4 regions of the Promicromonospora sp. Marseille-Q5078 genome follow, and region 4 is predicted to be linked to each of the others. Evidence: riboswitches for the same ligand, from Rfam matches in the RefSeq annotation. Region 4 holds a riboswitch; each other region holds the start of a gene.
What was found. A riboswitch is a leader RNA that binds a small molecule or an ion and turns the genes downstream of it on or off. The one in region 4 is predicted to bind thiamine pyrophosphate.
Positions count from the first base shown of each region.

Region 1 (5,674 bases), 1.2 Mb from region 4:
CGAGCGCGGTGGTGGTGCCGACGGGCAGCTCGAGGTCGACGTGCTCGAGCACGGGGTGCGCGGAGTCCTCGTAGCGGAAGCTCACGTCACGCAGCTCCACGTGGCCGCGGGGCGCCCCCGCCTGCACCGGGTCGGCCGGGTCGGCGAGCGGGTTCGGGGTCTCCATGACCTCGAAGAAGCGGTCTACGGCGGTGCGGGCGTTGAGCGTCATCGACAGTGTCATGCCGAGGTCGACCACGGGGCCGTTGATCACGGCGGCCGTGAGGAAGAAGGCGACGAGGCTGCCGAGCGTGACCTGCCCCTGGGCGGCCAGCACCGACCCGAGCACGAGGCAGACGGCGAGCGTGATCTCCGGGATGAGCTGGAGCGACGTCGTGACCGTGGCTTGGTTGCCCGCCTTGCGGATCTCGGTCTGGCGGAGCTCCTCGGCCTGGTCGGTGAACGAGTCGAGGGCGTCGCGCCCCCGGCCGAACGCCTTGAGCACGCGGATCCCGTGCACGGACTCCTCGACGGTGGTGGCGAGGTCGCCCGACTGGTCCTGCGAGAGGCGTGCGATCACGCGGTAGCGGCGCGAGAAGCGGAAGGCGATCACCGTCACGGGGATGGCACCGGCGAGGTACACGAGGCCGAGCCAGCCCGCGGTGCTGAGCAGGATCGCGACGCCGACCACGATCGTCACGACGCTCACGACGAGCTGCAGCAGGCCGAACACCAGCCAGCGGCGCAGCAGCCCGAGGTCGCCCATGACGCGGCTGAGGAGCTGGCCGCCCGGCCACCGGTCGTGGAACGCGACGGGCAGGTCCTGCAGGTGGCGGAACAGCGCCATCCGCATCACTGCCTCGATCCGCGTGCCCGGGTACATCACGAGGTTGCGGCGCAGCAGGACGAGGCCGGCCTCGGCGACGCCCAGCAGGAGGACCGCGACCAGCGGCACCACGAGAGCGCCCAGGTCGTGGGCCGCAGCGCCGTCCGCGAGCGGCCCCTCCACCAAGGCCTGCAGGACGCGCGGGATCGCGAGCGCGGCGAGGCTGGCGCCCAGCGCGGAGAACAGGCCGCCCACGAGCCGCGGCACCGCCGGCTTGACGTAGGGGTACAGCCGGCGCACGGAGGCGAGCGTGGAGAGCTCGGACCCCGCGGGCGCGGGCGGGCCGGGCGGCCCGGAGGACCGGCCCGGCGGGGTGCCGGTCGCGGCGGGGCGGCGCGGTGCGGAGGAGGCGGAGCTCCTCCTGGGACTGTCGGAGGGATCGGCGCTGCTGGCGCCTCGGCTGCTGCTGCGCGAAGTGCGCGTCGTGTCGGGCATCACACCTATTCTGTCACTCGCCCCCGACATCCTTGCCCCGGTCACCCGGCACGTCGCGTCGGCGGGACACCGCTTACCCCCGGCGGGGCGCCGCGGCATCCCGCCGGAACGGCCCGGGCTCAGCCGACGACGGCCCCCGCGCCGCGGCGCCCCGGGGCGTCGTCCGCGGCGCCGGTCTGGTCGAAGAACGCCAGCTCGTGCTCGCAGGCCTCCTGGAACGCCCGCGCCATCCGGGCCCGCGTGGTCGGCGGGGCGGCCCCGGCGACCCGGCGCAGGATCGCGACGGCCTGCGCCGTGGCCTGCGCGAAGGCGTCGTCCGCGTACGTGCCCAGCCACGCCGAGTACGGGTGGTCCGCGTGGTCCCGGGCGGCGAGGCGCTCCCCCACGTCCTGATAGATCCAGTAGCAGGGCAGGACGGCGGCCACCAGCGTCGCGTAGTCGTCGCCGGCCGCACGCAGGTGCTCCAGGTAGGCCGCGGTCGTCGGGCTGGCGGGCACGTCCTGCGGCTCCCCGCCCAGCCACCGCGTGTGCAGGTCCAGCTCGGTCACGAGCGCGCCGTGCGCGCCGCCCGCCCAGAACGCCTGCTCCGCCCGGGTCGGCGCGAGCTCGCTGGCGCGGGCGAGGCAGCGCGCGTACTCGCGCAGGTAGATCGCGTCCTGCTCCAGGTAGGCGCGGAAGTGCCCGGCACCCAGCGAGCCGTCGCCGAGCGCGCGCACGAACGACAGGTCGTCGATCGCGCCGCGCACGCCCGCCACGTCGTCCCACCACCGGGCGACGAGCTCGTCGCCCGCGCGGTCGTCCCCGGGCGTGGGCCCCGCCGGCCGCGACGCGCCCGGCGGCGTACTGCCCGCCAGGTGGTCCACCGGGCCGTGCCCGCCGCCCACCGCGAGCGCCTCCCCCGCCCGGATGGCCGCCGTCAGCCACGCCTTCGTGCCGCGCAGCGCCTCGGCCCAGTCGCCGGTCCGGACGAACCGCGCCGCGAGCCCGCTGGACAGCGAGCAGCCGGTGCCGTGCGTCGCGCGGGTGGGCACGCGCTCCCCGGCGAGCTCGACGAGCACCCCGTCCGGGCCGACGAGCGCGTCCGGGGCGCCCCCGCCCGCGAGGTGCCCGCCCTTGGCCACGACGAGCACCCCGTGCCGGGCGGCGAGGCGGCGCGCCTGCTCGAGGGCGGCCGGCCAGCCGGGGGCGACCGGCTCCCCGGCCAGGACGGCGAGCTCGGGCAGGTTCGGGGTCACGACGTCGACCTGCCCGAGCATGTCCCGCACGGCGCGCTCCGCCGCCGGGTCGAGGAGCCGGTCGCCGCTGGTGGCCACCATCACCGGGTCCAGCACGACCGCCGGCCGCACGGTGGTCGCCCCCCGCGGCAGGCCGTCGAGCCAGGCGCCCACCGCCTCGGCGACGGGCGCCGAGGCGAGCATGCCGATCTTCACCGCGTCGATCGCCACGTCGTCGGCCACCGCGTCGAGCTGGGCGGCGAGGAACGCGGGCGGCGGCACGTGCACGTCCCGCACACCGTGCGTGTTCTGCGCCGTGAGCGCGGTGAGCGCGGCCATCCCGTACCCGCCGGCCGCGGCGACCGACTTCAGGTCGGCCTGGATCCCGGCACCGCCGGACGGGTCGGAGCCCGCGACCGCGAGCACGCGGGGCCGGCTGGGGACGGCGGCCGACCACGAGGAGCGGGCAGAGGAGCGGGCAGAGGTGCCGGCGCTGCCGGCGGAGCTGTCGTGAGGTGCGCGCGCACTCATGTCGACATCCCTTCGCTAGTGCGAGCTAGATCAGGTTCGACGGGTGTGATCTCAGCGGCCCGACGCCGACCGTGGCCGGCGACGTCGGGTCGCACCCCGTGTCGTCGCGCCACGCTAGCCCAGCGCGGACGACGACGCCGGGCGGGTCCGGCGCGCGCGTCGCGACGGGGGCGGCGGCGGGACGGGAACGGGGACGCGGGCGGGAGGGGGCCGCCGGAGGGCGCGCGATAGGGTGACCCGGTGCCCGTGGTCCTCCGTCGTGCGCGCGAGCTCCTCGTCGCCGGTACGACGCTCAGCATCGCGGCCGCCGCCCACCTCCTGGCCGGCGGCACGCTCCCCGGGGCACCCCTCGCCTGGCTCGTCGTCATGGCCCTCACCGCCCCGCTCGCGGTGTGGACCGCACGCCGCCGGCTCACCCTCCGCCGCCTGCTGCCCGCCATGGTCGCGCTGCAGCTGGTGCAGCACTCCGCCCTGGAGCTCCTCGGCACGACCCGGACGGCCGGTCCGGCCGGGACCGGTGCCGTGGGACTCGCGGGCCACGCGGGCCACGCCGGGCACGACCTGGGGCCCGGCTCCCTGCCGCCCGCGACCGGCACGGCCGCGCACCTGCACCACGCGGACGGGGGCGGTGCAGCGACCTGGATGCTCGCCGCGCACGCCGCGGCCGTCCTCGTCACGGCCCTGCTGCTCGCGGCGGGCGACCGGGCGGCACAGAACGTCCTGACCCACCTGCGGCACGTGGCGGTGCTCGTGCAGGGCCCGCCCGCGCTGCCGGTGCCCCGCCGGGCCGCCGTCGTCACCGGCCGCACCTGGCGTCCCCGGCCCGGGGACGCCGTCCGACGCCCGCCGGTGCGCGGGCCCCCGCTGCTCCAGGCCGCCCTCGTGCGCGCCGCCTGAACCTGCCCCGGTCCGACGTCGGACGGGGGCGGGCCCCTCGTCGTCCCCGACCGTCAGACCCACGGAGCAGACACCCATGCCCACGACCACCCGTTCCTCCCTCCCCCGCGCGCGCCGCCTCGCGGGGGCCGCGGCCCTCGCCGTGCCCGCCCTCGTGCTGGGCGCGGGCGCCGCGTCCGCGCACGTCACCGTGACACCGGACTCGGCAGAGGCCGGCGCATACGCCACCCTGACCTTCAAGGTCCCCAACGAGTCCGCCGACGCGTCCACCACCGCCGTGAAGGTCGACCTCCCGCAGGACTCCCCGTTCACCAGCGTGTCCGTCGAGCCCGTGCCCGGCTGGACCGCGAAGGTCACCCAGGCCCCGCTCGACGAGCCCGTCGAGGTGCACGGCACGAAGGTCACCGAGGCTCCCGCGAGCGTCGAGTGGACCGCCGACGGCCCCGACGCCGCCATCGCCCCCGGGGAGTTCCTCCGCTTCACGGTGTCCGCGGGCGCCGTGCCCGACGGGGTCGACGCCATCTCCCTCCCGGCGACGCAGACCTACTCCGACGGCGAGGTCGTCGCGTGGGACGACGAGACCACCGGCGACGCGGAGCCCGAGCACCCCGCGCCCGTGCTGCAGGTCGTCCCGGCCGCGGGCGACGACGCGCACGGCACGACGTCCGGCACGGCGTCCGGCGCTGCGCAGGCCGCGGGCGACGACGGGAGCGCCGGCGGCGACTCCGACAGCACCCTGCCCCTCGCGCTCGGGGCGGCCGGCCTCGGGCTCGGCCTGGTGGGCGCGGCGACGGGCGTCGCGGCCCTCGTCCGCACGCGCGCCCGGACGGAGCAGCGGTGAGGGCCCGGCCGGCCCTCGCTCGGCGGTGGGCGGCTCGACGGTCGGGGGCTCGGAGGTCGGCCGTCGCGGCCCTCGCCGCGGTGGGCACGCTCGGCCTCGCCCTGGTCGGCGCCGTCGGCGCGGCGGCACCGGCGAGCGCGCACAACGTCGTCGTCGGCACGGCGCCCGCGACGGGCTCGACCGTCACGAAGGCGCCGGAGACGGTGGACGTCACGTTCGACGACGTGGTGCTCAACCTGTCGGCCGACGGCTCCAGCACGGTCGTCACCGTGACGGACCCGGACGGCACCGACCGTGCGACGGGATGCCCCACCTCGCAGGACCGCACGGTGTCCGTGCCGGTGAGCATGGGCGCGGCGGGCGAGTACACCGTCGACTGGCGCATCGTGTCCGCCGACGGCCACCCGACCAGCGGCGAGTTCACGTTCACCTACGACCCGCCCGAGGGCGCCGCGACGAGCGCCCCGCCCACCGGCGGCGCGACGCCCTGCGGCGCGTCCGCCGCGGCGGACGGCGGGACGGGCGCGAGCACCGGCGCCGGGACCAGCACGGGAACGAGCGCCGGGTCGAGCGACGGGGCGAGCGACGGCGGGGCGTCCGAGCTCGCCGTCGTGCTCGGCATCGCCGGCGGCGTCGTCGTGCTCGCGGGCGCGGCCGTGCTCGTGACGCTGCGCGTCGCGCGCCGGCGGGACTGACGCCGGACCGACACCACCGGAGCACCGCGGCGGCGCGGTCCGGCCTCGCGCCCGGCCGCGCCGCCGTCGCGTCCCCGGACGGCGGCGGCGCCGCCTACGATGCCCACCATGGATGCGGGGCAGATCGTCGGGATCGTCACGGGCGTCGTCGTGGTGGTCGTGCTGGTGACGGCCGTGGCCGTCTGGGCGGTCCGCC
Region 1 covers NZ_JBNPQG010000001.1:2,314,795-2,320,468, reverse strand. Annotated here, with positions in the region: gene ACQFYA_RS10725 (ABC transporter ATP-binding protein) at 1-1,300, opposite strand, end outside; gene ACQFYA_RS10720 (bifunctional hydroxymethylpyrimidine kinase/phosphomethylpyrimidine kinase) at 1,420-3,045, opposite strand; TPP riboswitch at 3,036-3,154, opposite strand; gene ACQFYA_RS10715 (hypothetical protein) at 3,286-3,942, shown strand; gene ACQFYA_RS10710 (YcnI family copper-binding membrane protein) at 4,019-4,783, shown strand; gene ACQFYA_RS10705 (copper resistance CopC family protein) at 4,780-5,478, shown strand; gene ACQFYA_RS10700 (hypothetical protein) at 5,587-5,674, shown strand, end outside.
Region 1: it holds a riboswitch for thiamine pyrophosphate, as region 4 does, so the genes downstream of both, ACQFYA_RS10720 (bifunctional hydroxymethylpyrimidine kinase/phosphomethylpyrimidine kinase) here and thiC (phosphomethylpyrimidine synthase ThiC) in region 4, are expected to answer to the same signal.

Region 2 (5,674 bases), 150 kb from region 4:
CCTGCACGAGGAACCGGACCTCCTCGCCGTGCGCGCCCGCCTCGGCCACGATGTCGCGCTGCGTGTCCTCGAAGACGCGGATGAACTCGCGGCCGATGATCTTGCGCTTCGTCTCCGGGTCGCTCACCCCGGCGAGCGCGGAGAGGAACCGCTCCTTCTCGTCGCGGACGATGAGGCGCACGCCGGTCGAGGCCACGAAGTCGTCCTCGATCTGCTCGACCTCGCCCTCGCGCATGAGGCCGTGGTCCACGTGCACGCAGGTGAGCTGGTCGCCCACGGCCTCCTGGACGAGCGCCGCGGCCACGGCCGAGTCGACGCCGCCGGAGAGCGCGCAGATGACGCGGGCGTCGCCGACCTGCGCGCGGATCGCGGCGACCTGGTCGGCGATGACGTTGCCGGGCGTCCAGTCGGGCTTCAGCCCGGCGCCCTCGTACAGGAAGCGCTCGAGCACGGCCTGGCCGTGGGCGGAGTGCTTGACCTCGGGGTGCCACTGCACGCCGTACAGGCGGCGGCCGGTGTCCTCGAACGCGGCGACGGGCGAGCCGGACGACGTGGCGAGCACCTCGAAGCCCTCGGGCGCGGCGTGCACGGAGTCGCCGTGGCTCATCCAGGTGGTCTGGTGGTCCGGGGTGCCCGAGAGCAGCACGCCGGCCTCGCCGACCTCGACCTCGGTGCCGCCGTACTCGCGCTGGCCCGTCTGGGCGACCGTGCCGCCCAGCGCCTGCGCCATCGCCTGGAAGCCGTAGCAGATGCCGAGCACCGGCACCCCGGCCTCGAACAGGGCCGGGTCGACGAACGGCGCGCCCGCGGCGTACACCGACGACGGCCCGCCCGACAGGATGATCGCCGCCGGGTCCTTGGCCAGCATCTGCTCCACGGTGGCCGTGTGCGGCACGATCTCGGAGTAGACGCTCGCCTCGCGCACGCGGCGCGCGATGAGCTGGGCGTACTGGGCGCCGAAGTCGACGACCAGGACAGGGCGGAGGGAGTCGGTGGCGGGAGACGTCACCGGGTCATCCTAGCCGCGCGCCACCGGCCATTCTGCCCCGTCACCGCGTCGGGTAGGTCACCTCGACGCGCCGGTTCAGCGCCCGCCCGGCGGGGTTGTCCTCGCCGGACACCTCGTTCTCGGCGACCGGGTCGGCCTCGCCGTGACCCTCGACCTTCAGCGTCAGGTCCGGTCGCTCCCCGCCGAGCACGTCCGCGACCGCGGCCGCCCGCTGCCTCGACAGCCGGCGGTTGAACGCGTCCGAGCCGACGGAGTCGGTGTACCCGTCGACGTGCACGGTCGCGTCCTGCGGCACGTCGGCCGCGAGCGCCGCGACGGCCTCCTCCGCCGCGGGCGTCAGCGCGGCCTCGCCGAACTCGAACAGCAGGTCGGAGGTGAGCGTGACCACCGTGTCGTCCTTCTCCTCGCGCTGCCGCTCGAGCACGACCGTGGAGTCCTCCGGGCGCAGCGGGAACGTCCCGTCGGCGGCGCGGAGGTCGAACGTCGCGTCGGCCGCCATCGCGGCGGTCACGTCCGCCCCCTCGACCCTGGCCTGTTCCTCGCCGAGGGCCTCCTGGGCCTCCCGCACCCGCTCCGGGTCGGCGGTCACCCCGGGCGCCGTGCCGCCGAGCCCCACCACGAGGCCCGCCGCCAGCGCGACGGCGGCCGCGGCGCGGGCGGTCACTCGGCGCCGCCGTCGGCGTAGGTCACCGTCGCGCCGGTGAACAGCGGCAGCCCCTCCCCGGGGAGGACGTCGACCGACGCGGGCTCGCCCTCCGGGGCGGGCAGCACGGCGGAGACCTCGATCGTGCCGTGGTTGGGGAACGTGAAGGTGATGTTCTCGAGCGGGGACACGAGCATCGACGCCCGGCACCGCTGCTGCGCGAGGCTCGCCTTCACCGGCTCGTCGGTGTCCTCCTGCCACGCGCCCTCGGTGCAGAACGGTTTGTACGCCTTGAGCCCCTCGCGATCGGTGACCGTGGTGCTGGGCTCGACGCCCAGGTCGTAGTAGCTCGCGCCGGCGTCGGCGGGCGCCTCGTCGTCGTCCCAGCGCAGCGCCCAGCGGACCGTCGTCGTCCCGCCGGCGACCTCCACCGACCGCAGGGTCACCGTGACCTCGCCGCCCCAGGCGTCCCCGCCGCCGTGCGGGGTGGCGATCGTCTGCTCGGCCATCACCTGGTCGGCCACCGTCGCCGTCCCCGGGCCTGCGGCGTCCTGCACCCCATCGGACGACCCGGTCGCCGCCCCGCCCGGGGCGTCGGCGTCGCCTCCCGTGCAGCCGGACAGGACGAGGAGCGCTCCGGCCAGCAGCAGCGCGGCGGTGCGGGGGCGTGCGGACATGGGCGTCTCCTGGGCTCGGGGCGTGGGCGCCCCGGGCGTCCGGAGCAGGGCCGGCCCACTGTGGCACACGACACCCCCGGGCGGTACCGCCCGGGATGGGGAGAACACCCCGTCCGGCTCGGCGCGGTCAGCCGAGCCGCTCCCGCAGCTCGCGCGCGGCGCGCTCCGGGTCCGGCGCCTGCGTGATCGCCCGCACGACGACGACGCGCGAGGCACCGGCGTCGAGCACCGCGCCCAGCCGCTCGGCGTCGACGCCGCCGATGGCGAACCACGGGGTGGCGGGGCGGGTCGCGGCGACCTCGCGGAGCAGGTCGAGCCCGACGGCCGACCGCCCCGGCTTGGTGGGGGTGGCCCACAGCGGGCCCACGCAGAAGTAGTCGACGTCGGGGTCGGCCTCGGCGTCGGCGGCCTGCGCGGCGGAGTGCGTCGAGCGGCCCAGCACCGGGCCGGGGCCGAGCAGCGAGCGCACGGCGGGCACGGGCAGGTCCCGCTGCCCCATGTGCACGGCGGGCGCCCCCGTCAGCCCGGCGACGTCCGCCCGGTCGTTCACGGCCCACAGCGCGCCGTGCTCGGCGGCCACGCGGGCCACGACCTCCTGCAGCTCGAGCTCGCGCGCGACGTCCAGGGTCTTGTCGCGCAGCTGGACGACGTCCACCCCGCCCGTGAGCGCCGCGTGCAGGAAGTCCTCCAGGTCGCCGCGCTCCTCGCGGGCGCCGGTGCACAGGTACAGGCGGGCGGCGGCGAGGCGGGCGCGCGCCGCCTCGGGGGCGACGGCGGCGTCGGTCGTGGTCACGCCGGCCAGCGTAACCACCGCCCGCGTTACAGTGGCCGGGCACGGGAGCCCCGCTCGGGGCTGAGAGGGCGCGAGCCGCCGACCGTCGAACCTGATCTGGGTCATGCCAGCGAAGGGAGCGCAGATGCCCACGTCCGACCGTACGGTCCGCGACACCCGCCCCGCCGACGTCGTCGTGGTCGGCGGCGGGATCGTCGGCCTCGCCGTCGCGTGGCGCGCCGCGAGCGCCGGCCTGTCGGTGACCGTGCTCGACCCGGCCCCCGGCGACGGCGCCACCCGCGCGGCCGCGGGGATGCTCGCGGCCGTCGCGGAGGCCGACTTCGGCGAGCGGGAGCTCACCCGGCTCAACCTCGCGTCCGCCGCCCGCTGGCCGGCCTTCGCCGCCGACCTCGCCGCGGCGGCGGGCCACGACGTGCCGCTGCTGCGCGCCGGCTCCCTCGCCGTCGCGTACGACGCCGACGACCTCGCCCTGCTGCGCCGCGTGCTCGCGCTGCACCGCGGGTGGGGCCTCGCCTCCGCCGAGCTCCCGGTGGCCGACGCGCGCCGCCGCGAGCCGTACCTGGGCCCGCGCCTCGCGGGGGCGGCGCTGCTGGAGGACGACCTCGCCGTCGACCCGCGCGGGGCGCACGCCGCGCTGCGCGCCGCGCTCGGCGGCTCCCTGGTCCCCCGCGCCGCCGTGCGCCTGGAGCGCGACGTCACGGGCCGGGTCGTCGCGGTGCACGACGACGCGGGGACGCGGCACCCCGCGGGCGCGGTGGTGCTCGCGACGGGCACGGGCGACCCGTCCGCGCTGCTCGCCGGCGTGCCCGGGGTGCGCGTCCCGGTGCGGCCCGTCAAGGGGATCACCCTGCGGCTGGACGCCGGCCCGGCACTCGCCCTCGCGCACGTGGTGCGGGGCACGGTGCAGGGCCGCCCGGTGTACGTCGTTCCGCGGGACCCGGGCACCGGGGCCGGCCCCGGCAGCGGGCCCGGGCACCGCGAGGTCGTCGTCGGCGCCACCAGCGAGGAGCGCCCGGACGACCGACGGGCCGAGGCCGGCGGCGTGTTCGCCCTCCTGCGCGACGCGCGCGCCCTCGTGCCCGGCCTCGACGAGGCCGCCCTCCTCGAGGTCACCCCGCGGGCCCGGCCCGCCACCCCCGACAACCTGCCGCTGGTCGGCGCCACCGCCGCCCCCGGGCTGCTGGCCGCCGTCGGGCACGGGCGCAACGGCGTGCTGCTCGCGCCGCTCACCGCGGACGCGGTCGTCGCCGCGTTGACCGGAGCGCCCGCCCCCGACCCCGCGGTGACCGCTGCCGACCCGCGGCGCTTCGCGCCCGCCCCCGCCGCCCGCCTCCCCGAAGGAGCCGCCCGATGACCGCTGCCCCCACCGCCCCCACCGCCCTCGTGAACGGCGAGGCCTACCCGCTCGACGGGCCGCACGGCGACGGCGTCGAGGGCGTCGTCGCCGCCCTCGTCCCCGCGTTCGTGGCCGACGGGTCGGTGCAGGGCATCGCCGTCGCCGTCAACGACGCCGTCGTCCCCCGCGGCCTGTGGGCCGGCACCCGGATCGCGCCCGGCGACCGGGTCGAGATCGTCACCGCCGTCCAGGGCGGCTGAGGAGGAAGCATGACCGGCACCACCACCGTCACGCACGACGACCCCCTCGTCGTCGCCGGCACCGAGGTCGGCTCACGGCTCGTCATGGGCACGGGCGGCGCGTCGAACCTCATGACGCTCGAGGACGCGCTGGTCGCGTCCGGCACCCGGCTCACCACGGTGGCGATGCGCCGCGTCGCGGTGCGGCCCGGCGGGACGGGCGTCGAGGACGGCGGCATCTGGGGCCTGCTGGAGCGGCTCGGCATCCGCGCCCTGCCCAACACGGCCGGCTGCTTCTCGGTCGAGGAGGCCGTGCTCACCGCGCAGCTCGCGCGCGAGGCGTGCGGCACCGACTGGGTCAAGCTCGAGGTGATCGCCGACGACGTGACCCTGCTGCCCGACCCGCTCGGCCTCGTCGAGGCGGCGGACCGGCTGGTGCGCGACGGGTTCGTGGTGCTGCCGTACACCAACGACGACCCGATCCTGGCCCGCCGCCTCGAGGACGTCGGGTGCGCCGCCGTCATGCCGCTCGGCGCGCCCATCGGCACCGGGCTGGGCGTGCTCAACCCGCGCAACATCGAGGCGATCGCGGCCGCCGCGCGGGTGCCGGTGATCCTCGACGCGGGCGTGGGGACGGCGTCGGACGCCGCGCTCGCGATGGAGCTCGGCTGCGACGGCGTGCTGCTCGCGACCGCCGTGACGCGCGCCGCCGACCCGGTGCGGATGGCGCACGCGATGCGGCTCGCCGTGCAGTCCGGGCGCCTCGCCGCCGGGGCCGGACGCATCCCCCGCCGCGAGGGCGCGCTGGCCAGCTCCTCCCCCGACGGCCGCCTCGACCTCGCCCTCTGACCTCGCACCCTGACCTCGCACCCTGACGAGGGCCCGGCCCCGCGAGGTAGTTCGGATCCCGCCGAGGTAGTTCGGATCCCCGCGAGGTAGTGGTCTGGACCACTACCTCGGCGAGATCTGGACTACCT
Region 2 covers NZ_JBNPQG010000001.1:1,305,914-1,311,587, reverse strand. Annotated here, with positions in the region: gene guaA (glutamine-hydrolyzing GMP synthase) at 1-1,009, opposite strand, end outside; gene ACQFYA_RS06060 (OmpA family protein) at 1,050-1,673, opposite strand; gene ACQFYA_RS06055 (hypothetical protein) at 1,670-2,329, opposite strand; gene thiE (thiamine phosphate synthase) at 2,457-3,131, opposite strand; TPP riboswitch at 3,154-3,257, shown strand; gene thiO (glycine oxidase ThiO) at 3,247-4,476, shown strand; gene thiS (sulfur carrier protein ThiS) at 4,473-4,718, shown strand; gene ACQFYA_RS06035 (thiazole synthase) at 4,728-5,546, shown strand; gene ACQFYA_RS06030 (ThiF family adenylyltransferase) at 5,669-5,674, opposite strand, start outside.
Region 2: it holds a riboswitch for thiamine pyrophosphate, as region 4 does, so the genes downstream of both, thiO (glycine oxidase ThiO) here and thiC (phosphomethylpyrimidine synthase ThiC) in region 4, are expected to answer to the same signal.

Region 3 (5,674 bases), 3.0 Mb from region 4:
AGCCGCCTGCCAGCGGCTCCAGCCCGGCGACGGCGCGCAGCAGCGACGACTTGCCGCAGCCGCTCGGTCCCAGCAGCGCGACGATCTCGCCGGCCGCGACGTCGATCGACACCCCGTCCACCGCGACCGACCCCGGCCGGCGACGCGTGGCCCCGTACCGGACGACGGCGTCGCGGACGGCGAGTCCCGTCGCCTCGCGGGCGTGCTCCATCAGAACTCCCCTCCCGGCCGGTCGCCCCGCAGGCGCTCGGCCACCATCATGACGGTCGCGGTGAGCACGGCCAGCACCACGGACGCCGCGAGCGCCATCCCGTAGTTCTCGGCCCCGGGCCGCCCGATCAGCCGGTAGATCACGACGGGCAGCGTCGCCGTCTCGGGCCGCGCGAGGAACGACGTCGCACCGAACTCCCCGAGCGAGACGGCGAACGCGAACCCGATCGCGAGCCCGAGCGACCGCGCGCCCAGCGGCCCGTCCACCGAGCGCAGCACGCGGCCCGGCGCCGCGCCCAGGGTGGCCGCGGCCTCCCGCAGCCGCGGGTCGATGGCGCGCAGCACCGGCAGCATCGTGCGCACGACCAGCGGGATCGCCACGACCGCCTGGGCGATCGGCACGAGGGCCCCCGACGTGCGCAGGTCGACGTCGAGCCCCAGCGGCTTGTCCAGCGTGATGAGGAAGCCGAAGCCGACGGTCACCGCGGAGACGCCGAGCGGCAGCATGAACGCGGCGTCGAGCACGCCGACGGCGCGCCGCGTCCCCGGCCGGCGCGGCCGCCGCGAGACGACGAGGGCCACGAGGCCGCCCACGACGACGGCGATCGTCGCCGCCCACGCCGCCGTGCGCAGCGAGTTGCCGAGCGCCTCCCACACCGTGACGGTCAGGGCGTTGCGCCCGCCGGTGCTGCCGAGCGCGGCGTAGTTGGCGAGCCCCCAGGCGCCGTCGGCCGTGCGCAAGGAGCGGGTGACCAGCCCCGCCATCGGCAGCACCAGCAGCCCGGCCACCACGACGAGGGTGACGAGCGCGGGCACGAGGTCCGCCCCGGCGCGCAGCCGCAGCCGGTGCGCCGACACCCGGTCGCTCGTCAGGTGCAGCGCGCGCTCGCGCCGCGTCCGGGCGCGGGAGCTGACCACCAGCGCCCCGCCGACCACGACGAGCTGCAGCACGGACAGCACCGCGGCCGAGCGCAGGTCGAGGAACTGCGTGGTGCGCGTCCAGATCTCCGTCTCGATCGTGCCGTAGCGCAGCCCGCCGAGCACCAGCACGACGCCGAACGCCGTCGCGCAGAACAGGAACACCACGGCGGCGGCCGACGCGATCGCCGGGCCGAGCGCGGGCAGGGTCACCGTGCGGAACGCCCGCCACGGTGTCGCGCCGAGGGCCCGGGCCGCCTGCTCGGCGCGCGGGTCGAGGCGCTCCCACATGCCCCCGACCGTGCGCACCACCACCGCGTAGTTGAAGAACACGAGCGCCAGCACGATGCCCGCGAAGCTCTCCTCCAGACCGGCCCAGCCGAGCATGCCGCCGGGCGCGAACAGCGCGCGGAACGCGACGCCCACGACGACGCTCGGCAGCACGAACGGCACGGTCACCAGCCCCCGCACCAGCGTGCGCCCGGGGAACCGGCACCGGTACAGCACGTACGCCCCCGGCAGCCCGAGCAGCACGGACAGCAGCGTGCCGGTGACCGCCTGCGCGAGCGTCTGGCCGACGATCCGCCACGTGCGGCCCTGCGACAGCACCTCCGCGAACCCGGAGAGGTCGAGCTCCCGCCCCGTCGGGGTCTCGGTGAAGAACCCCTGCAGGACGAGCGACGCCACCGGCCAGGCGAAGAAGACCGCGAGGAACCCCAGCGGGAGCACGACGGCGGCGCCCCAGCCGAGCCACGCGCCCCAGCGGTCGGTGCGCCACCGGGCCGCCCGGGAGGCGGGCCGGGACACCGGGTGCGGGGTGGCGCGTGCCGTTGCTCGGGTCACGGTGCGCGTCAGTCGACGACCGTCGCCGTCCACTGCTCGATCCACTCGTCGCGGTGCGCCGCCACGTCGGCGGGCGCCACCTCGAACGGCTCGTCGGCCAGGGGCGCGAACTTCGTCCAGTCGGCCGGGAGCTCGACCCCCGGGTCGGCCGGGTACATGTACATCTGGCCGGGGACGTCGGCCTGGAACTCGCCGGTCGTGAGGAAGTCGACGAGCTGCTTCGCGCCCTCCGGGTTCGCGGCGCCCGCGAGCACGCCCGCGTACTCGACCTGCCGGAAGCACGTGTCGAGCATCGCGCTCGTGGTCGAGGACTTCCCGTCCTTGCTCACCGTGAACGCGGGCGACGTGGCGTACGACAGCGCGATCGGGCGCTGCCCGCCCTCGCCGGCCCCGGAGAAGTCCACGTAGTAGGCGTCCTCCCAGCTCTCCGCCACCTTGACGCCGTTGTCCCGCAGGTCGGTCCAGTAGTCCTGCCACCCGTCCGTACCGAACGCGCCGATGGTCGCGAGCAGGAACGCGAGCCCCGGCGACGACGTGGCGGGGTTGGTGACCACCGTGAGGTCGGCGTACTCGGGCTTCGTGAGGTCCTCGAGCGTGGTCGGCGGCGTCACGCCGTTCTTCTCGAACCAGCCGTCGTCGAGGTTGAGGCACACGTCGCCCACGTCGATCGGCGTCAGCGTCCCGGCGAGGTCGTCGGGCGCGTACGCCGCGACCTTCGGGTCGAGGTCCGCCGGCTGGTACGCGTCGAAGACGCCCGCCTCGACGGCGCGCGAGGCGAACGTGTTGTCCACCCCGTAGACGACGTCGCCCAGCGGCGCGTCCTTCGTCAGCACCAGCTGGTTCACCAGCGTGCCGGCGTCGCCGGGGGCCACCTGCTTCACGGTGAGGCCGGACTCCTTCTCGAACGCGGCCAGCACGTCGTCGGAGACGGCGAACGAGTCGTGGGTCACGAGCGTCACGGTGCTCGAGCTCTCGCCGCCCGCGCCGTCCGACGACGTCCCGCCGCCGCCGCACGCCGCCAGCAGCGGCAGCAGGGCGACGACGGCGGCGCCGGCCGCCGTCCGCCTGGTCCTGTGCGTCATGTGTCCTCCTCAGGCATCGAGAAGGGGGTCCTGCGGGCACCCGGCACCGTCGTGGTGCGGCCGTCCGCAGGGATCGAGAATCCCGACTTCCTCCACCGGTGCTAACCGGGTCAGGTTCGAGGGTCTGCGGCGTTCCGCACTCTCAGCGCCGGTGGCGCTCCCCTGTCGTATCACCACGAGCCTACACACCGGCGCCGCGCTACCGTGGTCCCGTCCGCGTCGGCGGGGTGTGACGTGCCTGACGTGCACCGACGTCCGCGGACGCACGACGCACGACCCCGGCGACCCGGGGAACGAACCGAGGGAGAGCACGTGACGGACACCGAGACGCCGCTCGCGGTGAAGGTCGGCACGGTGGTGCTGACGGTCGCCGCCGGATGGGTCGCGCAGAAGCTCATCGGGGTGGTCTGGGAGAGGACCACCGGGAGCGCGGCCCCGACCAACGTGGACGACGACGAGATCTCGATCATCCAGGCCGTGACGTTCGCCGCTGTCTCGGGCGGGGTCGCGGTGCTCGCGAAGCGGGTCGCACGCCGGGGCGCGGTCCGCGCCGCCGCGCGCTTCGGCCACGGCCACTGACCCGAGCCCGAACCGGGGCCGACCCTGGAAGCCCCCGCGTCAGTGGCTGGCGCGGGGGCGCCGGCGCGCCAGCTGCGCGTCGTGACCGTGCGGGCGGTCCACGGGGTGCACCCCGCCGAGCGCGCGGCTGAGCCGGTCCGCGGCGTCCTGCGCGGGCGGCGCCGCCCGGACCACCTCCGCAGCCGTGACGGCGCCGCGCTCCCCGACGGGTCGCGCGAGCGCCTTCATCACCTGCTCGCCCGCGGACTGCGCGGACACGCCCACCTGCGCCCCGGCGTCCGTCAGCACCTCGGTGGCCACTGACTCGTCCACACCGCAGACGGCCATGATCGCGCCCTTGGCCTGCTCCGCCGAGGCCGCGGCGACGAAGGCGCGCGACACGGCGCGGTGCGCCTCCCGGTCCAGCGCGTCGCGCACCACGGGGCTCGCGTCGATGACGTACCCCACGAGGTGGGTCGTCGAGCCGGCGGCGCCGTGGCGCGCCTGTCCCGTCACGACCACGGTGTGCGTGCGGCCGTGGTCGTCCACGACGCGGTGCCCGCCGGCGAACGGTCTACCGGTCCCGAGCGCGATCGTCGCCGTGCGCGAGAGCCGCTCCCGGTCGTCCGGGTGCATGTGCGCGCGGAGCACGTCCGGCCCCGGCTCGATCGCCCCGGGCTCGCGCCCGAAGATGCGGTAGACCTCGTCCGACCACCACCACGCCCCCGTGGCGACGTCGACGCGGTACTGGCCGACGAGCAGCTGGCTCCCGGCGCCGAGCAGCTCCGCGAGCGCGACGATCTCGCGACGCGGAGGGTCGCTGTGCGTGCTGGGCATCGACATGGGCCACCTCCCAGTGCGGTGCAGCTGGGTCCGGCGTGCAACTCACCTGGCCTCTTCACGGTACCGGGAGGTCGCGACAACGCCACCCCACAGCACGACGTCCGCGGGTGGAATCCCGCGGACGTCGTGCGGCCGGGCCGAGATGTCAGACGGCGGGCGTCGCCGCGGGCGCCTCCACGGCGACGGGCTCGGCCTTCTCGGCCGCGACGGCCTTGCGGTGCTCGCGGAACGAGTAGACGACGGCGGCAGCCCAGCCGAGCGCGATGACCCCGAGGACGAGGCCGCGCACGCCGGCGCTGACCGGGAACGAGTCGAGGCTCAGCAGGGTGCGCACGTTGGTGAGCACGATGATGCCGCCGACGGCGGAGCCGAGGACGCGCGGGGGCACGAGGCGCACGAGCCAGGCGGCGATCGGCGCCGCGATGAGGCCACCGATCAGCAGGGCGAGCGCCCAGGTCGGGTTGATGCCGGCGGTGCCGAGGCCGAAGAGGAACCCGAGGCTCGCGGCGACCGCCACGAAGAACTCGCTGGTGTCGATCGAGCCGATCACCTTGCGGGGCTCCATGCGGCCGCTCGCGAGGATGGCGGGCGTGCCCACCGGGCCCCAGCCGCCGCCGCCCGTGGCGTCCATGAAGCCGGCGACCAGGCCCAGCGGCGTGAGGAACCGCTTGCGCAGCGGCTGACCCAGGCGGTCCGTGCGCAGGCCGCGCAGCGTGAACCGCAGCAGCACGTACAGGCCGAGCCCGAGGAGCAGCAGAGACATCAGCGGCTTGGCGATCTCGGTCGAGAGCCAGGACAGGAACGTCGCGCCCGCGAACGCGCCGACGGCCCCCGGGATCCCGATCTTGAGGACGACCTTCCAGTCCACGTTGCCGAACCGCCAGTGGGACGCGCCCGAGGCGAGCGTCGTGCCGACCTCGGCGAGGTGGACGGTCGCGGACGCGGCCGCGGGGTTGGTACCGATCGCGAGCAGCAAGGTGGTGGACGTGACGCCGTAGGCCATGCCGAGGCTGCCATCGACGAGCTGCGCACCGAGGCCCACGAGGGCCAGCAGGACGAGAGTCCGCACGAGTGTTCCCTCCGTGTCGGCGCGGCAGCGGTTCCGCCGCGACAGATGTCAGGTTACCCGATCGGCCCTATCGGATTCAACGGTATCGAGGGGACGACCGCATGATGAGATTCCGCGACGTCCGGTCGCGGGGCGGCGCACGTCCTCGTGC
Region 3 covers NZ_JBNPQG010000001.1:4,122,687-4,128,360, forward strand. Annotated here, with positions in the region: gene ACQFYA_RS18985 (ABC transporter ATP-binding protein) at 1-211, opposite strand, end outside; gene ACQFYA_RS18990 (ABC transporter permease) at 211-1,971, opposite strand; gene ACQFYA_RS18995 (thiamine ABC transporter substrate-binding protein) at 1,980-3,053, opposite strand; TPP riboswitch at 3,124-3,227, opposite strand; gene ACQFYA_RS19000 (DUF4235 domain-containing protein) at 3,366-3,632, shown strand; gene ACQFYA_RS19005 (PAS domain-containing protein) at 3,672-4,448, opposite strand; gene ACQFYA_RS19010 (sulfite exporter TauE/SafE family protein) at 4,600-5,523, opposite strand.
Region 3: it holds a riboswitch for thiamine pyrophosphate, as region 4 does, so the genes downstream of both, ACQFYA_RS18995 (thiamine ABC transporter substrate-binding protein) here and thiC (phosphomethylpyrimidine synthase ThiC) in region 4, are expected to answer to the same signal.

Region 4 (5,674 bases):
ACCACGTCCCCCGCGCGCTCGACGTCGACCAGCGCCCGGGCAAGGGCGCCGGGGTCCATCCGTCCCGCGCCGTCCGTCGGGACCGCGACGACCGCGTCGTCGTCCAGGCCGAGCAGCAGGGCGGAGCGCGCCACGCTGAAGTGCCCCGACGCCGTCGCGAGCACCCGCAGCCGGCCGAGCCGGTCGCGGCGCGCCGCCCCGCCGAGCCGGGCGCCGTCGGGCGCGGTGAGCGCGCGCTCGCGGGCCAGGTGCAGGGCCTGCAGGTTCGACTGCGTGCCGCCCGAGGTGAACACGCCGTCGCCGTCAGGGAACCCGATGCGCGCCGCGGTCCACTCGACGAGGCGCTGCTCCATGAGCGTCGCGACCGTCGACTGGTCGTACGTGTCGACCGACGTGTTGATCGCGGCGAGCATCGCCTCGGCCCCGACGGCCGGGAGCGCCACCGGGCAGTTGAGGTGCGCGGCGTAGGCGGGGTGGTGGAACCAGACGGCGTGCGAGGCGTACAGCTCCGCGGTCTCGCACAGCGCGTCCGGGGTCCCGACCGGCGGGCCGTCGAGGTCGACGCCGTCGACGAGCGCCTGCAGCTCGCGACGGCTCGCGCCGCAGAACGGCTGCCGGGCGCCGGCGACCCGGTCGGCCAGGTCGTCCACCACGGCGTGCAGCGCGACGGCGTAGTCGGCCGCCGTGTCGCCCCGCAGCAGCGCGCCGGGCGACGTCCCGTGGACGGGCAGGGGTGTGGGCATCGTCGGGTCGCTCCTCGGAGGTAGGCAGGGCCGACCCGTTCCACTTAGGTCAGCCTGGCCTAACTTAGGTATCCCTAAAACCCAGCGCAATCGCAAGGTCCGGCATGTGGGCGGGACGCGGCGAGAGTCATCTCACACACGTCCCGCCCACGGCCGGCCGGGTCAGCGCACCGTCGGCGTCGGGAGATAGACCTCTCCCCCGGCGGCCCGGAACTCGGCCGACTTCGCCGCCATGCCGGCCGCGGCCGCCTCCGGTCCCACGCGCTCCGCCTGGGCGGCCGCGCCGCCGAACTCGTCGCGGATGTCCTGCGAGATGCGCATCGAGCAGAACTTGGGCCCGCACATCGAGCAGAAGTGGGCCGTCTTCGCCGCCTCCGCCGGCAGCGTCTCGTCGTGGTACTCCTCGGCCAGGTCCGGGTCGAGGGACAGCGCGAACTGGTCGCGCCACCGGAACTCGAACCGGGCCTTGCTCAGCGCGTCGTCACGGTCGCGCGCGCCCGGGTGCCCCTTGGCGACGTCCGCCGCGTGCGCCGCGATCTTGTACGTCACCACGCCCGTGCGCACGTCGTCGCGGTCCGGCAGGCCGAGGTGCTCCTTGGGCGTGACGTAGCAGAGCATCGCCGTGCCGTACCGCGCGATCTCCGTCGCGCCGATGGCCGAGGTGATGTGGTCGTAGCCGGGAGCGATGTCCGTGACGAGCGGCCCGAGCGTGTAGAACGGCGCCCCGTCGCACAGCTCCTGCTGGCGCTCCACGTTCTCGCGCACCAGGTGCAGCGGCACGTGCCCGGGGCCCTCGACCATCACCTGGACGTCGTGCGCCCACGCGCGCCGGGTCAGCTCCGCCAGGGTGTCGAGCTCGGCGAACTGGGCGGCATCGTTGGCGTCCGCGAGCGACCCGGGCCGCAGGCCGTCGCCGAGCGAGAACGCGACGTCGTACCGCGCGAAGATCTCGCACAGCTCGTCGAAGTGCGTGTACAGGAAGTTCTCCTCGTGGTGCGCCAGGCACCACCCGGCCAGGATCGACCCGCCCCGGCTGACGATGCCGGTGACGCGGTCGGCCGTGAGCGGCACGTAGCGCAGCAGCACGCCCGCGTGCACCGTCATGTAGTCCACGCCCTGCTCGCACTGCTCGATCACCGTGTCCCGGTACACCTCCCAGCTCAGCCGGGACGCGTCGCCGTCCACCTTCTCCAGCGCCTGGTAGATCGGCACCGTGCCGATGGGGACCGGGGAGTTGCGCAGCAGCCATTCCCGCGTGGTGTGGATGTCGTCGCCGGTGGACAGGTCCATCACCGTGTCCGCGCCCCAGCGGGTGGCCCATTCCAGCTTCTCCACCTCCTCCGCGATCGAGGAGTGCACGGCGGAGTTGCCGATGTTCGCGTTGACCTTCACCGCGAACGCCCGGCCGATGATCATCGGCTCCGACTCCGGATGGTTGACGTTGACCGGGATGATCGCGCGGCCCGCGGCGACCTCGCTGCGGACCAGCTCGACGTCGACGCCCTCGCGGAGCGCGACGAAGCGCATCTCGGCGGTGACCTCGCCCCGCCGGGCGTACGCCATCTGCGTGACGACGGCGCCCTCGCGGCCCCGGCGCGGCGGGCGCGCCTCGCCCCGCCACTCCGCCGACGCCGCACCCCGGCGCCGGGCGCCCCGGCCGTCGTCGGCGAGGTCGCGCGCCCGGCCGGCGTACGTCCCGGTGTCCCCGCGGGCCTCGATCCACGGCTCCCGCAGGGGCGCGATGCCGCGGGTGGGGTCGCCGCCCGGGCCCTGCGTCCGGTAGACGCGGACCGGCGGGTTGGGGGTGCCGTCGGGTGAGGGCGCCAGCCGGATCTCGGTGACCGGGACGCGGATCCCGTCCCGGTCGAGGTGGGCGAGCGCGCGCGACGGTGCAGTGTGCATCTGTTTCTCCAACTTCCTACGCCGGCATGACCCGGTCAGGTTCGACGGTCCGGGCCGCATCAGCCCGATCTCAGCCCTTGCGAGGGCACCCGTGGGATCGCCGGTCACGCTAGCACCGGGCCGAGGCCCGCGCACGCAAAGTCGTGACACGGGCCACAGGATCTGGGAAAGTCTTCGCCATCAGGGCGGTGGGGACCGTCCACCGCCCCCGTCCCGGGGAGGGACCCATGACAGGCATGGCGCGAAGGAGCTTGATGCGAGCGACGACGGCAGCCCTGGCAGCGGGAGCGGTGATCGCGCCGACGGCGGGCGCGGCCGGCGCGTCGCCGTCGCAGGACCAGGAGCCGACCGGCAACAAGATCACCACCACGCACTGGGACGGCGTCGCCGATCTGCGCCGCGGCACCTGGGAGAACCTGCGCCCCGGTGCCGGCGGCACGCTCGTCGTGCGCGGCTCCGGCGGGCCGACCACCGACTACACCGACCCGTTCGGCGACGGGTCCGCCGTGGCGTACGAGACGGGCACCTGGACCTCGCCGGTCGTCGAGACCGGGTACGCGCTGGACGAGTCCGTGACCTCGTGGAACGCCACCACCCCCACCGGCACGTGGGTCGAGACCGAGTTCCGGGGCCGCAAGGCCGACGGCGCGTGGACCACGTGGTTCGTCATGGGGCGCTGGGCGTCCGGGGACGACTTCGCGCCCGCCGACGGCTCCGTGGGCGACATCCACCGCACCTCCGTCGACGGGCAGAGCGACGACGACGCCGCCCTGTCCACCGACACGTTCGTCGCCCGCACAGGGCGCGAGCCCGAGGCGTTCCAGACGCGCGTCACCCTGTACCGGCCGGCCGGGTCGACGGCGACCCCGCGGCTGGCCGGCGTGACGACGATGACCAACGAGTACCTGCCCACGTCCGCCTACACGGGCACCAGCGACTTCACGCTCGGGCGCGCCGTGGAGCTCGACGTGCCCGGCTACTCGCAGCTCGTCCACATCGGCGAGTACCCGGAGTTCGGCGGCGGCGGCCAGGTGTGGTGCTCGCCGACGTCGACCACGATGATCCAGTACTCCTACGGCCGCAAGCACCAGGTGCCCGCCGCGGAGCTCGCGGACATCGTGGCGCCGAACGGCGACCCGCAGGTGGACCACGCCGCGATCGGCGCGTGGGACTACACGTACGAGGGCGCGGGCAACTGGCCGTTCAACACGGCGTACGCGCACCGGTACGGGCTCGAGTCGTTCGTCACGCGGCTGCGGTCGCTGGCCGAGGCGGAGCGGTTCGTCGCGGCGGGCATCCCGCTGGTCGTGTCGATCAGGTTCGCCGAGGAGGAGATGCCCGAGGCCGGGTACGGCACCAACGGCCACCTCGTGACCATCGTGGGCTTCACCGCCGACGGCGACCCGGTCATCAACGACCCCAACAAGGCCACTGACGCCGACGTGCGGAACGTCTACACGCGCGAGAACTTCGAGCGCGTCTGGCAGACCTCCACCGACGGCCTGACGTACGTCATCCACCCGCACCAGGTGACGCTGCCCCGGAACGTCCCGGGCGCCACGCCCAACTGGTGACCCCTCGCCGGTCGGGCCCGTCGAGACCGAGCTGCCGAGGTAGTTCACAGCCTGCCGAGGTAGTCCAGATCCCCGCGAGGTAGTCCAGATCTCGCCGAGGTAGTGGTCCAGTCCACTACCTCGGCGAGATCCGGACTACCTCGCGGGTCTCGACAGGCTCGACCGACGGCTCGGCGTCAGTGCGAACGCACCGGACCGACGGGGTCGGAGACGAACGTCGCCGACGTGTACCCGCGGGCGGAGACGGTCACCTCGGCCGAGATGTCGGCGCCCCGGTCGCGGCCGGTGAGGTGGTAGCGCCTGCCGTCCGCGCCGCGCACGGGCTCGCCGTCGCGCAGCCACTGCACCTCGACGCGGAGGTGCCGCGAGTCCGGCAGGTACTCCCCCGGGTCGACGGTGAGCGTGCGGCCGATCTTCGCCTTCCCCTCGATGCTCGGCCCCTCGACGTCGGTGACCACCGGGTCGTGCAGGACGACGTCGGCGGCGCGGGTGAACACCTGCCGGTGCGCGTACCAGAGCTGGTAGTACGCGTCGTCGCCCCGGACGTCCGTCCGGTCGTCGGGTGCCGACCCGTCGAACGAGACCGCCCGGTAGTAGTCGGTCGACACGTCATCGTCGGACACCACGTAGCTCTGGTCGGTGCCGATCGTGTACTCGATGGGCGTGACGGCCTGCGGGGCGATGCCCGGGTAGGGCTGGTACGCCGCGGCCTCCGGGTACGCGCGGCCGTAGATCGCGGCCGCCTCGTCCCCGCTCACCGTGACGGTCTGCCCGGTGCTGGGCACGACGACGGGCCGGTCGGCCGGGTTGTGGATCCAGGCCAGCGAACCGGCCCACCACACGCCGAGCCACTCGCCCTGCACCTGCGCCACGACGAGCTTGTGGCCCGAGGTCACGCGCGCGCTGACGTCGCTGGCGTGCGTGGTGCCGTCCGCGCCGTCGGGCTTCCAGCCCGGGTCGCGGGCGTAGGGCGCGTCCAGCGACGGCTGCTGGTAGGCGAGCGCGAAGTTGGTGCCGGCGCCCGCGACGCAGTCGCCCGAGCCGGGTGACGCCTGCTCGCAGCCCGTCACGGGGTTGGCGTTGTCGTCGTATCCCGCGACGACCTCGACGACGTCGCCGGGCGCGACGTCCGTCGTCGGGTCCAGACCGTTGCCGATCGGCGCGCCCAGGAGCTCGAAGTAGTGCTCCCAGTCCCAGTACGGGCCCGGGTCCCAGTGCACGCTCTTCGTGTACCCGGGCAGGATGCCGGGGACCTGGTCGTGCCCGATGACGTGGGCGCGGTCGAGCGGCACGTCGTACGTCGCCGCGAGGTAGCGCACCAGCTCGGCCGACGACTGGTACATCGACTCGGTGAACCAGCCCGACGTCCCGGCCCAGCCCTCGTGCTCCAGCCCGATCGAGTGCATGTTCATGTACCAGTTGCCGGCGTGCCAGCCGACGTCGGCGGGCTCGAGG
Region 4 covers NZ_JBNPQG010000001.1:1,155,814-1,161,487, reverse strand. Annotated here, with positions in the region: gene ACQFYA_RS05290 (pyridoxal phosphate-dependent decarboxylase family protein) at 1-743, opposite strand, end outside; gene thiC (phosphomethylpyrimidine synthase ThiC) at 906-2,645, opposite strand; TPP riboswitch at 2,642-2,746, opposite strand; gene ACQFYA_RS05280 (C39 family peptidase) at 2,900-4,219, shown strand; gene ACQFYA_RS05275 (N-acetylmuramoyl-L-alanine amidase) at 4,396-5,674, opposite strand, start outside.